3 regions of the Arthrobacter sp. TE12231 genome follow, and region 1 is predicted to be linked to each of the others. Evidence: riboswitches for the same ligand, from Rfam matches in the RefSeq annotation. Region 1 holds a riboswitch; each other region holds the start of a gene.
The links. Region 1 has a riboswitch for cyclic di-AMP ahead of ACVWYS_RS07525 (hypothetical protein). Riboswitches for the same ligand answer to the same signal wherever they lie in the genome.
Positions count from the first base shown of each region.

Region 1 (5,103 bases):
GGCGGAAATGGCCAAGAGGAGACCCGAGCTACAGTTCACGCCCGTCGGAAGGTGACGTTCCCTTACTCGATCTTGTTCAGTGCTTCGGAGCGTTTGGATCGCCTGGATCAGATTGGTCGGCGGTGCTGCCGGCTTCGCTTGAGCCGCCGCCGGCCTTCGCGGGCAACGCGAACCTCCTGGCCGCCCGTGACCCGGCCACTGCGCTCGCGGCGATGGTGATCAACGCACCCATCAGCAGGGCTGCTGCCTCGCCGGGGAACAGGACGTCAAGCTGCGTGCCGATGCTCGCAGCTGCCACCGGCACGCCGAGCTGGGCCGCCGACAACACGCCGAGCGGCAGGGGGAGCCCCAGGAACGCCAAACCGGCGTGCGCCAGCAATGTTCCGGCTCCCAGTGCCAGACCGAGCGCAATCATGTCCGGATGCCCGGCCAGGTCCTTGAGCGTGAGGGATGCGCCCAGCCAGACGAAGAACAGCGGGCCCAGGAAGCCGTCGCTGAGGGCAAAAAGTTGCCGGGCCAGCCGCCTCGGTTCGCCGACGGCCGCCACCACCAGGCCGAAGGAAAAGCCCGCCATCATCACGGACACGTTGCCGAAAGTCGCGACACCGGCCAGGGCAAACAGCACCGCCAACTGGATCCTCAGCTCCAGGGCAAACTTGCGGTTCTCCGAGAGCCGGTGCACGTGGCCGCGGATTCCCGTGCTCTCCAGCCAGCGGAGTATAAAAAAGAGCGCCACAGCGCAGCCCGCCACCGTGAGCACGGTCAGGGCCGCCCGGCCCGCGTGCGGCGGATCCACCAGGAGCGGCAACGCCACAATGCAGGCTATGTCAGCGATCGCCACCTGTGCGGTCATGGAAACGACGTCGGGTCCGCCGAGGCGCAGAGAATCGACGATCGGGAGGACCAGCGCGGCCGACGAGGACGCCAGCAGCACGACGTAGAGGGGAGCATGTCCAGTCCCGAAGAGCAGGCCGATGCCGGTTCCGACGACCACTGCCGCCGCGGCGGCCGCCACGGCGCGGCGGGTGCCTTTGCCGAGGGCGGAGCGGATTTGGGGATCCCGCACGGGAACATGGGTTCCGGCCACGAACATCATCAGTGCAAACCCGATGTTGGCCAGGAAGCTGAACGTCGGATCTGCCGGGTTCACCAGGCCCAGGCCCGTCCGTCCGATCGCGATCCCGGCCAGCAGTTCGCCCAGTACCACCGGCAGCCGCCAGTGCACCGGCAGCGCGAGCAGGGGACCAGCCAGGGCGACGACGGCGATCAGCGCCAGGGTCAGGAAGGTCATGGCTCGAGACTGCGGGACGGCCCCGGGCCAATCGGGGCAACAAGCTTCACCGGAATGTCGGTGTTCTCGTCCGTGAGGTAGGAGGCGCAGACCCGGTGATAGCCGTCGGCAATCTGGGCCGCGACTCCGGCGTCGAGGTCCCCGCGGACCAGGAGGACGGGGGAGAGCGGGCGGCCGTCGGCAATCTTGGCCAGGTCGGAGGCCACATGGGGGTTGTCCCGGGTCAGGAGCGGCAGGCCTGAGGCCCGCAGGATGTCTTTGGCCACGTGGTGGGTTACGGGCGCCAGGCGCAACGACTCCACGATGACGGCGGCCCGTGCGTCATCGGTGAGCAGCGAGAGATAACGACCGGCGGCCGGATAGTCGTGTTCCTCGGGCTCCCCGCGCCACAACACCTGGTCGCCCTCATGGCCCTTGTCCGAATCCTTTGTCATGGAATGAGACTAGTCCCGTGGAGGGGGCAGCGCGCCTACGTTCCTGACCGCCGTTCCACCACCGCGTAGGCCTTGCCGTCCAGGAATGCCCAGTCGTTGACAACCATAAACCCGAGGGCGTCCACCCGGTCGTTCAGGACGTGTTCGTCGAAGCCGCCGTCCCGTGGCTCCGCATCCCATGTGGACACATGGACGTCCGGGCCGTCGAGGATCAGCAGTTCGGTATTGACGTCGAAATCCTCCTGGGGCTGGTTGCTCAACTGGCAGATGGCGATACAGTGGCTGTTCATTTCGGGCCTCCGCTTCCAAGGTGGTGCTGATGGCATCATCTTATGGTCGAAAAGCTGCACCGCCCTATGGGCAACTGCCGGACCGCACTGTGGCGGCCGTTACCTGAATGTGACTTTCGCCTGCGGTTCGCGCTACGGTGGATAAGTGCCTGTTGTCTCCGATACGGGCGCTCCCCAGCCGATTGCCTAACTCTGCCGCGGCCCGGGGGTAACTCGCACCAACGACCGGCAGAGACGGGGAAACCACTTTTGGCCTGCTGATACGCAGGCCTTGGGGTGAAGCCGCACAGTGCCCGCAACGACGGGCCCCGGAGTGCGGCCGGGTGACTCCCATCCGAATCCGACAGCTCACCTCGCAGGCATTGGGAGAGGCTACATCCATGTCTTCAATCAATACTTTTGCGCGCCATGCCGCCGTCCTCGCCGCCGCATCCGGCCTGGTTCTTACCAGCGGAATGGCCGCCAACGCAGCCCCGGCACCCGTGCAGCGGGACTCCGCCCCGGCCTCCGCCGCGGACGTCAAGGGACTTCTCAGCGCGCCCGTCAGCGCCGATTCAAGCGTCAAGATCAGCTTCGACCGCCCCGCAGTAAGCTCTGTCGCCGCGCCGGTCATCGAACAGCCCAAGCCCGTTGCCGCTGCTCCCGCAGCAGCGCCGGCAGCAGCACCCAAGGCGGCCGCGGCGCCGTCCGTACAGGTGCAGGCAGCTCCGGCGGCCGCCCCGGCCGCGGCGCCCGCCGGTGGCCGCAACGCCATCATGCTTTCTGCCGCATACAGCCAGCTGGGCATCACCCAGGACTGCACCGCGATGGTGGAAAAGGCCCTTGGCGCGGCCGGTAAGCCCGTCGGCGACATCGGGCCCCGGGCCTTCCTCGGCCTCGGAACCGTTGTGGCGGCCCCGCAGCCCGGTGACATGGTGGTCCAGTCCGGCCACGTCGGCATCTACGCCGGCAACGGCCAGGTGATCAGCGGCGGCATGAACGGCGCCAACCAGACGATCGTGCACCCGCTGTCCTGGCTCACCGCGACCGGCGGCGTGACCTTCGTCCGCGCCTAAACCCCGCACGGGCCAGACGGCCCCTCCCGGGGCCACCCAATCCGGAAAGACCGGCGATCGATTTTCCCTTGGGGGCAAGCGATCGCCGGTCTTTCCCTTGTCCGGATTCTCACGGATTCCCCCGGTCTCTCAGTCATTTTTGCCCGCGGCGAGCGGAAGCGTCATCTTCATGACCGTGCCGGCGTCGCCGGTGGAGGCAACCTCGACGGCGCCTCCGGCAGCCACGGCGATCTCCCGGACCAGGGCCAAGCCGATGCCAAAGCTCCGTTGTCCCTGTGTTCCGCCGGTGCTGGCGGTCCGCACGAAGCGGTCAAAGATCCGGGCCTGGTCCACTCCGGTGATCCCGGTCCCTGTGTCCGCCACGGTGATGACCGCGCGGTTCTGCTCGATCGCCGTCGTGATGGTCACACGGCCGCCCGGCGGGGTGTGGGAGAGGGCGTTGTCCGCCAGGGCCAGGACGGCGCGGCGCAAGGCGTTGGCGTCGATCCTGGCCAGCGGCCGGGCAACGGCGAAGAAGTCCAGGCGCACGTCCCGTTGCTCCGCGACCAGCCGAAGGCTTTCGGCGACGCCGGAGGCGGTGTCGGCGAGGTCGGCAGGCGCTGCCGAGCGGTCAGGGGCGTCGGTGGTGGCCGCGAGGAGCAGTTCGTTGACGATCCCGGTCAGCGTCGCCGCGTCCTCCCGGATCCGGGCCAGGTCCTGGGCCTGTTTGGAGCCGGGCTCGGTGTTGCGCTGGGCAAGCTGGATCCTGGTGTCCAGGATGGTCAAGGGAGTGCGCAGTTCATGGCTGGCGTCCTGGACGAAGCGCCGCTGCCGGGCCAAGGCGTCGCCGAGGGGGCGGATGGCGCTGCGCGCGCTGAGCCATCCGACGATGCCTGCCAGCACGATTCCCGCGACCCCGGCGATGAGCATGGCTTCGAGCACGTCCCGGGAATCCAGGTAGGCGTAGGCCGCCCCGGCCGATGCCGAACGCGGAACTTCAGGATGGGCCAGCTGGTTGACGAGGTACAGCGCCGTGGCGGCGAGGAGTCCGAGGACCATGACCGCGCAGGCGGCGCTGATCCGCAAGGCGACTTTGAGGGAGGCCTTGCGCAGGGTGGAGTGGTCCGGGGTTTCGCCGGCGCCCCCGCCGTTACTCATGGGCATCGCCGATCTGGTAGCCGACGCCGTGCACGGTGCGGATGACGGCCTTGGAGATCTTCCGGCGCAAGTGGTGGACATAGGTATCGATCACCCCCGGCTGGTCGGAGGCATGGAAGTGCGCTGAGAGGAGTTCGTCCCGGGTGAAGACCCGGTCAGGTTCCGCGGCCAGGGCTGCCAGCAGCTGCCCTTCCTTTGCGGTCAGCGACACCGTGTGCCCGTAGACCGAGCGGATCGAGCGCTGCGCCGGGTCAAGTTCCCAGTCCCCGATGCTCAGCGGTGCCGGCACTGCGGCATAGGTGCGCGTCAGTGCGCGCAGTCGTGCCGCCAGTTCGCCGGCGTCGAACGGTTTGGTCACGTAGTCGTTGGCGCCGGCGTCCAGACCCCTGACTTTCTCCTCTGCGTCGCCCAGCGCGGTCAGGATCAGGATGGGCGTGCCGATTCCTTTGGACCGCAAGGCCCCGATGAGGGCGATGCCGTCCATCACGGGCAGACCGCGGTCGATCACCATGACGTCCCAGGCCTCGGTCAGCCCCGCGTGCAGGCCGTCACGACCGTTGGTGACCAGCCGGACGTGGTAATCCGTGTCCAGAAGCTCGGCGATGAGCGGTCCCAGGGCGGCGTCATCCTCGACGAGCAGCAGGGACGGCCGGTCAGCGGTTGTCATGTCAGCTATTCTTCCGTGACCAATTCCCGGGCCGGCAGTCCCTCCCCGGTTTCCGCCTCCGTGTCGCCGGCAGTTACCCCCGCGCGCCGGCTGGTGCGGCGGCGCCTGAGGAACTGCACGATACCCGGGACGACGGAGAGCAGGACCATGCCCACGGCGATGACGTCGATGTTTTTGGCGACGATGTCAAAGTGTCCCAGCCAGGTACCCAGCATCGTCACGGAGATTG
Region 1 covers NZ_JBSSFS010000001.1:1,657,372-1,662,474, forward strand. Annotated here, with positions in the region: gene ACVWYS_RS07505 (DNA alkylation repair protein) at 1-55, shown strand, start outside; gene ACVWYS_RS07510 (cation:proton antiporter) at 77-1,291, opposite strand; gene ACVWYS_RS07515 (hypothetical protein) at 1,288-1,725, opposite strand; gene ACVWYS_RS07520 (hypothetical protein) at 1,761-2,015, opposite strand; cyclic di-AMP (ydaO/yuaA leader) riboswitch at 2,193-2,391, shown strand; gene ACVWYS_RS07525 (hypothetical protein) at 2,396-3,070, shown strand; gene ACVWYS_RS07530 (sensor histidine kinase) at 3,200-4,207, opposite strand; gene ACVWYS_RS07535 (response regulator transcription factor) at 4,200-4,874, opposite strand; gene ACVWYS_RS07540 (VTT domain-containing protein) at 4,880-5,103, opposite strand, start outside.

Region 2 (5,103 bases), 2.0 Mb from region 1:
TAGCCGGTGGCTTCCAGGTTCCAGAGGTACAACACGGCGGTGATGGCCAGGAGCAGAGCTGCCGAGGGCCGCACCCAGCGGGGCTGCGGTCCGAACATCAGGTGTTCCCGGCGGTTCCGGGATGCGGGCGGGCGGGATGCGGGCGGCTGTGGCGCCGTCCCGCCTGCCTCGGGTGCCGAGGCAGGGGAATCCTGGACTGCCGGCGTGCCGGCGGGGGAGCCCGCCTGGGCTCCGGCGGTGGGGCTGATGGTTGACGTCATTTACTGGGCCGTTTCTGTGCGGGGAAGGGAAGCATCGGTGGCAGCTGGCGCCGGAGCAGTGCCTGTGGTGGTGGCGGGCACGGCAGGAGTGCCGGTGCGGCCGGGAACTGCGGTGGCGGGCCGGTGACGGAACACCACCAGACGGAAGAGCAGGAATTTGACGGCCGTGGCGGCGAGGTTGGCGGCCGTGACCGTGACCAGTTCAAGCCAGCGGTCCGGTGCCCCTCCTGACGCGTTGTGAACCACGGCGAGGGCGCCCGAGGTCAGGGCCAGGCCGATCCCGAAGACCAGCAGGCCCTCGAAGTGGTGGCGTGCCGCCTGGCTGCTGCCCTGGATGCCGAACGTGAAACGCCGGTTGGCCGCGGTATTGGCCACGGCGGTAGTGAGCAGCGCGAGGAAATTTGCCAGTTGCGGGTCCATGATCCCGCGGCAGAGCAGGAAAATCACCAGGTATGCCAGAGTGGAGGCCACCCCGATGCTGCCGAAGCGGACGAGCTGTCCAAAGAGGCTTCCGCCGGGACTTTGTTCCTGGGCCCGCGAGGAAGCAGGAAGCGGTCCGCGGGCGAGGGCGGCGCGCAGCTCGGGAACCGGGATCCGGCCCGAGACCAGGTCCCGGCTCAACCGTGCCATGCCGCGCAGGTCCGCGATGGCGGTCTGGACGATGTCCACGCTGGAATCCGGGTCATCGGTCCAGTCCACCGGGACCTCGTGGACGCGCAGGCCGCACTTTTCGGCCAGGACCAGCAGCTCCGTGTCGAAGAACCAGGCGTTGTCCAAAGTGTGCGGGAGCAGTTGCCGGGCCACATCCGCCCGGATCGCCTTGAAGCCGCACTGGGCGTCGCTGAAGTGGGCGCCCATGAAGGACTGAAGCAGGAAGTTGTAGCTGCGCGAGATGAATTCCCGCTTCGGCCCGCGGACCACCCGCGAGTTGCGGGTCAGCCGGGTCCCGATCGCGAGGTCGGAGTGCCCCGAAATGAGCGGGGCAAGGAGGGGGCCGAGCGCCGCCAGATCGGTGGAAAGGTCCACGTCCATGTATGCCAGGACCGGCGACGGCGAGGCAAGCCAGACCTTGCGCAGCGCATTTCCGCGGCCTTTTTCGGCCATATGGACTACGTTCACCTCGCGGAGCTCACGGGCTACGCGTTCCGCCGTCTTGAGTGTTCCGTCGGTGCTGGCATTGTCCGCCACCGTGATCCGGAAGGAGTGCGGGAAGGAGCCCAGAAGATAGGCGTGGAGCCGGCGCAGGCACGCCTCGAGGTCCCGCTCCTCGTTGAAGACCGGGATGGTGACGTCCAGCAGCGGCTCGCTGGTGCGCGTGTCAATAGCTGAGCGCCGGCCGCCCGGGCCGGTGAGCGGCCCGCCGAACCGGGCCTGGGCGGCCGCGTCGGCCACGGCGAGCCCGGAAAGTGCGGCGGGTGCTGCCGGACCGGCCGGCGTCGCCGTGGAGTGTGGCAGGGTTCCTGAGGCCTGGTCTGTGAACGTCATGGCTCAACTGTCCCGGCGGTCCATATGAGGGCTTTAGGGTCAAGCTGTGCGGGGGCTGTGGAAGTCCGCCGGCGACGCACGGAGTCGTCTGCATTGCCCGTGCTGCCGGAGCTCCGGACAGATAACCGGGGGCGGTGCCCACAACGCGGTGGTGGTGCACTGCCCCCGGTTAGTCCGTCAGGGAGCCAGCAGAGGACAAACGTTCGCTGCAGTGCCCGGTCCGCTGAACCTCCTCAGCTCCGAGTTGTCCAGGTTGAGGGCGTAGTTGACGTTGCCGGTGGTCAGGTACAGGCCGTCCGGGGAGGGGAGCAGCAGTAGATTCCTGCCCGTGGAGACTACCTCAACGCTGTCGCTGAGGAATGTGTAGCGGCTGGTACCGGTGATCACGTAGTTGAGGGTCTTGCCGTTGGCCGTCAGCGTGATTTTCAGTCCTGGCGACGTACTGATGACAGTGCCGGCAGGCGTCGCGATGTTCTTGAACTTGCCGGTGAGCTGCGCCGTGACCGGAAAGCCACAATTATCCAATGTGAACGTGGCTGGATCGGCGGGTTGCGGAGGTCCCGACGGCACCGCCCCGGCCGGTCCGGCGCCGACAAAGAGTGCGGCCGCGAGGACCGCCGGAATAGCCCATTTTTTCATGTTGTGCCCCTGAAATTTGATTCCGTGCCCTGGAGCGGGCACCCCGCGTACTTGGTGAATGGAGGCAGCGGTGCCCAAGCCTCCCGCCCCGACCTTGAGAAAACCTTGTTCTCCGAAATACGCGAAGGCCCCGGATCACGATGGATCCGGGGCCTCATGGGCGCTGCTGGCTGGTGCCGGCTTAGTACCAGTTGTGGGACAGGTGGAAGTTCAGGGCGCCGCAGGGGGAGCCGTAGCGCGACTTGACGTAGTTCAGGCCCCAGTTGATCTGGGTCCGGTAGTTGGTCATGTAGTCCGCGCCGGCGCTCGCCATCTTCGAGGCGGGCAGGGACTGGACCACACCGTAGGCGCCGCTGCTGGCGTTCGTGGCCGTCGTCTTCCAGTCCGATTCCTTGGTCCAGAGCTTCTGCAGGCACTGCATCTGGCCGGGTGCCCAGCCATAGCTGCCCAGCTGGGCCGCGGCGTAGGCCTGTGCCCCGGCGGGGTCGTCGATGGCGACCGGCGCCGGTGCCGGCGCGGGAGCCGCTGCGGGAACGGGGGCTGCTGCGGGAGCGGGCGCCGGTGCTGCCGCCGGGGCCGGCGCGGCCGGGGCTGCTGCGGCAGCGGGTGCCGGTGCTTCGGCCGGCTTGACCTCCGAGATCTGAGGTACCGCGCCGCTGGGTGCTGCAGCTGCCGGCGCGGCGACCTGGACCCGTTCAAAGTTCAGCTTGGCCAGGGGATCGGCCGTGGTGGCCGTTTGGGAGCTCGCAACAGTCGCCCCGTAGCTGCCGGGCTCTGCGGCCTGGCTGGCGGCGGCGCCGCCTGCCACGAGTACTGCGCAGGCGGCGGTGACGACGGCGGCGCGGCGTCCGGTGATGCCGAGCCCGGTGGCCAGTCGCGACAGGGCGGACGCCTGCGGGGCCGGTGCGGCACGGTGGCGCGACTTGCCGGCGCGGGAATGTGAAACGCCGTCAGGGCGCGTTTGTACCTGGAATTCAGTCATGATGGCCTCTCAACGCCTGCGGAGTTAGCTGTCGGGTTCGGATGAGGTCATCCGGCCGCACGGAATATCACGTGTCGGCTTCACCCCAAGGGCGCATGTGTGCAGAATGCCCGGGAACTCTGGGTCCCCCGCCTCTGCCTGGTCCAGCGGAATCCGGGAAGCGGCAGAGTTTGGCGTCCATCCGGATATGCGGCACAAATGGAGGCCGCACTCGAAAAACGGTACAGGACTCCTGGGCTTAAGTCACATTTGGGTAACGGCGGTCACAGGGGCGGCGTGTCGCGTTGCGCGAGATTCCCCGCGCGGGTGCCGGTAGCCGACCCTGTAGCCCCGGCGCCGGTTACGCCGACGGCGGTACGGCCGGGAGCCGTACAGCGAACTCCGTCCGGCCCGGTCGGGACGTGACCTGGACGGTCCCCCCGTGGGCCTCCACGATCGACTGGACAATGGACAAGCCCAGCCCGCTGGTGCCCTCGGACGTCGGTGCGCCCGCGGTGGCATATCCGCTCCCGTTGCTGCCGGCTGCACCCCCGGACCTGCCGGAAGCAGAGCCGGGAAGAGGACCGGTAGAAGAGCCGGAAGCGCCGCGGGCAGCGGACCCGGACCCGGACCGGGCCCCCGCCGTCGCTGCCGCAGGGCTGCCTGCGGAGCTGGCTGCCGGATTGGTGCGCGACGCGTCAGCCCGCGCGAAGCGGGCGAAGACCCGGCCGACGAATTCGGGGGCGATGCCGCTGCCGTTGTCCGTCACAGTGACCACGGCGCTGCCGTCCGCCGAACGCATGACGCCCGTGACCACCTTGGTCCCCGGTGCCGTGTGCTTGCGCGCATTGGACAGGAGATTGGCGAGGACCTGGTGGAGTTGGGCCGCATCGCCGCGCACCACCACCGGCTCATCCGGCAGTTCCAGCTGCCAGATCCGGTCCGGGGCCATGACCTTCTCATCGCTCACGGTCTCGACGGCCAGTTGGGTGAGGTCGACGTCGGCGACCTTGAGCGGCTGCCCCTCGTCCAGGCGCGCCAGCAGCAGCAGGTCCTCCACCAGGGTGGTCATCCGCTCGGACTGGCTTTGGACGCGGGCCAGGGATTTCTCGCCGTCGGGCGTGAAGTGCTCGGTCATCCGCATCAGCTCCGTGTAACCGCGGATGGCCGTGAGCGGAGTGCGGAGTTCGTGCGAGGCATCGGCGACGAACTGCCGCACCTTCATTTCGCTCTCCTGCCGCGCCTCAAGGGCGTTGGAGACGTTGTCCAGCATCTGGTTCAGCGCGTAGCCCACGCTGCCCACTTCGGTGCCGGGGTGGGCGGCCGACGCCGGGACACGCACCCCGAGCGCCACCTCGCCGGCGTCGAGCGGCAGGCGGGAGACCTTGGTGGCCACCTCGGAAAGCTGCTCCAGCGGCTTCATGGTCCGCCGGATGACCGCCGTGCCGGCGAGGCCGATCAGCACCAGCCCGCCTGCGGACACGACCACCATGGTCCACACCAGCGACGCCAGGGTGTCCTGCTTTTCCGCCAGCGGGAGCCCGGTGACAATCACGTCGCCATACGGTGCACGCACGGCCATGAGCCGGTACGCGCCGGCCGAGAGCGTCCGGTCCACCGGCACACCGTTCGGGGCCAGGGTGAGGAGGACGGCGTTGTCGTCGGGGGAGAGGCTCTTGCGGGTGGCGTCCCCGGCCAGGAATCCGGCGCTGCTGACCTCGCCGTCCGCCAAGCGGGCGTTGAGCGTTCCGACGCCCT
Region 2 covers NZ_JBSSFS010000001.1:3,611,433-3,616,535, reverse strand. Annotated here, with positions in the region: gene ACVWYS_RS16145 (glycosyltransferase family 39 protein) at 1-260, opposite strand, end outside; gene ACVWYS_RS16140 (glycosyltransferase) at 261-1,745, opposite strand; gene ACVWYS_RS16135 (hypothetical protein) at 1,923-2,384, opposite strand; gene ACVWYS_RS16130 (aggregation-promoting factor C-terminal-like domain-containing protein) at 2,566-3,366, opposite strand; cyclic di-AMP (ydaO/yuaA leader) riboswitch at 3,366-3,525, opposite strand; gene ACVWYS_RS16125 (HAMP domain-containing sensor histidine kinase) at 3,707-5,103, opposite strand, start outside.
Region 2: it holds a riboswitch for cyclic di-AMP, as region 1 does, so the genes downstream of both, ACVWYS_RS16130 (aggregation-promoting factor C-terminal-like domain-containing protein) here and ACVWYS_RS07525 (hypothetical protein) in region 1, are expected to answer to the same signal.

Region 3 (5,103 bases), 1.8 Mb from region 1:
GTGCCGCCGTTCCAGCCGCCGTGGACTGCCATGCCGTTGCCGACGTAGACAGCGATGTGGGCCATGCCCACGCCACCGTTCTGGTAGTAGGCGAGGTCGCCCGGACGAGCTTCGGCGGCGCTCACGGTGCGGCCGAGGGACAGGTAACCTGCCGGCCAGCCGTGGTAGTGGATACCGGCCGCGGCCAGGGCGTTGGTGGCAAGGGCGGTGCAGTCCTGCGCCACGCCGAGCTGTGCGTAGGCAGCGGCAGCGATGGTTGCACCGGCGCCGCTTCCGATTCCGGCGGGGGCCAGGGCAGCTGCGCCGCCGTTGACGCCGGCCTGGGCGCCGCCGGCCTGGGTAGCTGCGGCGGTCTGGACCTGCACGACGGGCTTGGGAGCCTCGACGACGGGAGCCGGCGACGTGGTCACGGCGGGCTTCTCGTAGGAGATCGCGATGGTGGAAGCAGCCGAAATCGTGGCCGGAGCCGACGACTGGACTTCCAATGCGGAAGCGGAGGTGGATTCGCGCTGAACATTGGTCTCAGCAGCGTTGGCTGCGATTCCGCTGGTCAGAACCAGACCGGAAGCTGCGGCGATGACCGCGGCCTGACGGCCCATGCCGCCGGCGTTGTCGCCGACTGCCTTGGCAATAACAGCCAGCGAGTTGGTCTTGGTGACCTCGGCGCGGTGCCGTGCAACGGTTGCACGAGTAGTCATTAAGTTCTCTCTTTCGTGATCCTTGGACCGCGCGTTTTTGGGCGCGGACTGAGGACGCTCCGGCATCTTGGGGGTACGCCGGATCGCCCCGAAATGGGTTACTTAGCGAAGGGTGTACTGCGAAGACGCGCCAAAAGCGGAAACTGCATGCTGTCCGGACTCGGTAGAGAATGAGCCAGCGGAACGTGATCCCATCCGGGCGCCGGCAAGGGCGGCACGTGATGTGGAAGTCAGCGGGCTCAAAAGAGCCGCGCCAGTGCGCATACGCGCAGCATTGTGGCGTGAAGACACGAAAGTAGCCTCTCCCAATGCCTACGAGGTGAGCTGTCGGATTCGGATGGGAGTCACCCGGCCGCGCTGCTTCCTGGGAAGCGTTGCGACTTAACCCCTAGGCCTTCTTTCGAAGGCCAAAATTGGTTCCCCCGCCCCTGCCAGACGATGTAATGCGAACGGACCTTGAGCGGTGGCAGAGCTAGGCAATCCACTCAAGAGCGCCAACTTCGGAAAAGTTGGCGTGCTTCAAACCCTACAGGACTCCGGACTCAATGTCACATTCAGATCACGGCGTGTCACGGGAATTTGAGAGCTCTCCATCGTCTTTATTAGAGCCAGCCGAGGGGGTCAACAACGTCGCCGTTGACCATCACTTCAAAGTGGAGGTGGCAGCCCGTGGAGGCGCCGGTGGTCCCGCTCAGCGCGACGATATCGCCGCGGGAGACCTTCTGGCCGACCTTCACCGAGGACGAGGACAGGTGGTTGTACGTGGTCTCCAGACCGTTGCCGTGGTCAATGACCACACGGTTGCCGCCGCCGTAGGGGTGCCATCCGTTGAAGGTCACGGTGCCGCTGGCGGCGGCGTGGACCGGCGTGCCGCACTGGGCGGCGAAATCCTGGCCGCGGTGAAACTCCCCCGGGCCGCCCGTGATGGGGCTGACACGGTAGCCGAAGGGCGATGCCGTGATCAGCTGGTCCAGCGGCGGACCCAGCGTGCCGGCTGAAGCCGCGCGGGTAATGCTGCCGACGGACTGGGCGCTCAGCAGTTGCTTGAGCTTCCCGTCCGGGTCGCCTTTGGTGGCGATGGCCGTCCGGCTGAAATCAAGCTTTGCGGCGGCGGCAGCCGTGACGTCCGGCTGTACTGCGGCCGAGACTGCGGATCCGTCGGTGTTCGAGGCCATGACGGGACTCGTGACGGGGACCGTCACCGTGAGGACCAGACCGGTGGCGGCCAGCGCGATTCCGGCCTTCTGCCCCACGCCGCTGGCGGCGGCAAAGTCCGTTACCTGACGGAACGGGCTGCGGCGGCTGCGGCGCTCGTCGCGGTGTGCGTCACGCGGGCGTTCGGCCGTATGCGCGACGACCGGGCGCGGCTCCGGAGCGGGACCGGTCGCGCGGCGACGGCCCCTGGCGGTCTGGGTGGTCAAGAACGGTTCCTCTCTGAGAGCCTGCGAAGTTAGCTGTCGGATTCGGGTCAGAGAGATCAAAGACCCGGTCCGCCGTTGCAAGCACCCGGTCACCGAGGCGTCCTTAGGGGATCGTTCGATGGAAGCTGCTTGCCGCTGACGGACTTCACCCCAAGGCTGCCGAAGAAGCAGCCGATAGTGGTTCCCCCGCCCCTGCCAGGAGGTGGTTCTGCGACTGATCCGCTGGCAGGGCTCGGCTTCGGATCAGGTAACGCTTTGGTATCGGTACAGGGCACTAACTATAGGTGATTAAGCCGCTCGGTGATAAATCCGTGATCGCGTTTGTGCAGAACTCATGGGTCGTCCCATGACGGTGACGTTTTGGCTGGTCAGGCGACTGTTACAAAGACATGCGCGGCAACCTCTGGCGGCAGCTCCAAGGCGCCCTCGATATCCGGGACCCGGACCGAGATGTACTCCCCCACCCGCTCCAGCGAGACGAGCGCACCGGGGCGGATTCCGCCCTCATCGAGCTGGGCCAGAAGCTCCGGTTCCACCTGGATGGGCTCCGCGAGCCGGTTGACCGTGATCCGCGAATCCGCACCGTAGCCGGCCATGGCCTCCAGCAGGTTCACGACCCCGTCCGCGTGGGCCCCCGAGGGTGCGCCGCCAAGTTCCGCGAGCCCCGGAATCGGGTTCCCGTAGGGCGAAACGGTCGGGTGGTCGAGCATCTCGAAGATCCTGCGCTCGACGCGCTCACTCATGACGTGCTCCCAGCGGCACGCTTCCTCGTGGACGTAGGCCCAGTCGAGCCCGATCACGTCGGCGAGCAGGCGTTCCGCGAGGCGGTGCTTGCGCATGACGCCGACGGCGCGTTTCCGTCCAGTTTCGGTCAGTTCAAGGTGCCGGTCGCCGGAAACAATCACCAGGCCGTCACGCTCCATGCGGCCGATGGTCTGGGAAACAGTGGGGCCGGAGTGGCGGAGTCGTTCGGCGATGCGGGCGCGGAGGGCGACGATGTTTTCTTCTTCAAGTTCCAGAATGGTCCGGAGATACATCTCCGTGGTATCGATCAGATCCGTCATTCAGCTCAGCTCCTCGAGCGCAGTCCTTGCGTCATTCCCACCGTACCGCGTGCGGGCTGCGTGTAAGGATGCGCCCTGGCGAGATCCGCCGTACGTTCGCAGAACAGCCTAGCCTATTTTGAATTACTCCGGATAATTCTTGATCCGGACTGCGGATGCTCCCCCGGCGCCCGCCGGACGGCCCCTCGGGGCCGTCTCAATGACCGGACTATGACAGAGGCTTTTCCGTATCGCCGGGGGCTGTCAGGCAGAATAAAACAGGCAGAATGACAAGGGGTGTCCGTTGTAGCCATCCGGCCAGGCCACCTCCCAGCCACGCTACGAACCAGCCGAAAATTGGAGCCACTGTGAGCGACACCAGCATCACGATCCCCGCCAACCTCCTGCCCAAGGACGGACGGTTCGGCGCCGGCCCGTCCAAGGTCCGACCGGAACAGATGGAGGCCCTCGCCGCGGCGTCGACAAAGCTGCTGGGGACCTCACACCGCCAGGCACCCGTGAAGAACCTCGTCGGTTCGGTCCGCAATGGCCTCAGCGAGTTCTTCCGCGCCCCCGAGGGCTACGAAGTGATTCTCGGCGTCGGCGGCTCCACCGCATTCTGGGACATTGCCAGCTTCGGACTCGTCGAGACCAAGGCGCAGCACCTGTCCTTCGGTGAATTCGGCTCGAAGTTTGCTTCGGCTACCAACAAGGCGCCGTTCCTCGCCGAATCCTCCATCATCAAGGCCGAGCCCGGCACCCGCCCCACCGCCCAGGCAGAGGCCGGCGTGGACGTATACGCGTGGCCGCAGAACGAGACGTCCACCGGCGTGGCCGCCCCCGTCCGGCGCGTGGCCGGCGCCGACGAAGGGTCGCTGGTGCTGGTGGACGCGACGTCGGCCGCAGGCGGACTGGATGTGGACGTGGCGGAGTCCGACGTCTACTACTTTGCGCCGCAGAAGAACTTCGCGTCCGACGGCGGTCTTTGGCTTGGCCTGTTCTCCCCGGCGGCGCTGGAGCGGGCGGCCCGGATCAAGGCCAGCAACCGCTGGATCCCCGACTTCCTGGACCTCCAGACCGCAATCGACAACTCCCGGCTGAACCAGACCTACAACACCCCCGCGCTGGCCACCCTGGTGACCTTGGATGCGCAGGTGCAGTGGCTCAACGCCAACGGTGGCCTGGACTTCGCCTCCGCCCGGACCGCGGATTCCGCCGGCCGGATCTACCGCTGGGCCGAGGCGTCCGGCTACGCCACGCCGTTCGTGGCCAAGGCCGAGGACCGCTCCAACGTGATCGCCACGATCGACTTCGACGAGTCGATCGACGCCGCGGCCATCGCCAAGGTGCTCCGCGCCAACGGCGTCGTCGACACCGAGCCGTACCGCAAGCTGGGCCGCAACCAGCTGCGCATCGCCACGTTCGTGGCGATCGAACCGGACGACGTCTCGGCGCTGCTTGAGTGCATCGACTTCGTCGTGGCAGAACTCAAGAAGTAGCCTCAGCGTCCGACGGCGTCGTCCCGGCCACGTGCCGGTGCGGCGCCGTCGTCGTATCCCGGCATGCTCTCCGGCTGGGCGGCCGGGCCCGCGCCGGCTGCACCGGCCCCGGATCCGCCGGCTCCAATTGCGCCGGCGCGGCTTGCCACGCGGAAGTACCGCAGCCCGCGGGCCCGGCGGTTGAAGTGGAGCCGCAGCTGCTTCGCCCGGATGATCCACAGCAGCCCGATCAGGGCCGCGAGCAGGCCGGCAACGGCCGCGACACCCATGGACCAGCGGGGGCCAGCGATGTTTGCCACCCAGCCGACGAACGGCGCCCCGATGGGCGTTCCGCCCATGAAGATCGCCATGTACAGGGCCATCACCCGGCCTCGCATCACAGGGTCCGTGGTGGTCTGGACGTACCCGTTGGCGCTTGTCATCATGGTGATCGCGAACAGCC
Region 3 covers NZ_JBSSFS010000001.1:3,411,768-3,416,870, forward strand. Annotated here, with positions in the region: gene ACVWYS_RS15250 (NlpC/P60 family protein) at 1-698, opposite strand, end outside; cyclic di-AMP (ydaO/yuaA leader) riboswitch at 994-1,163, opposite strand; gene ACVWYS_RS15255 (M23 family metallopeptidase) at 1,301-2,119, opposite strand; cyclic di-AMP (ydaO/yuaA leader) riboswitch at 2,124-2,337, opposite strand; gene ACVWYS_RS15260 (metal-dependent transcriptional regulator) at 2,488-3,183, opposite strand; gene serC (phosphoserine transaminase) at 3,531-4,661, shown strand; gene ACVWYS_RS15270 (MFS transporter) at 4,664-5,103, opposite strand, start outside.
Region 3: it holds a riboswitch for cyclic di-AMP, as region 1 does, so the genes downstream of both, ACVWYS_RS15255 (M23 family metallopeptidase) here and ACVWYS_RS07525 (hypothetical protein) in region 1, are expected to answer to the same signal.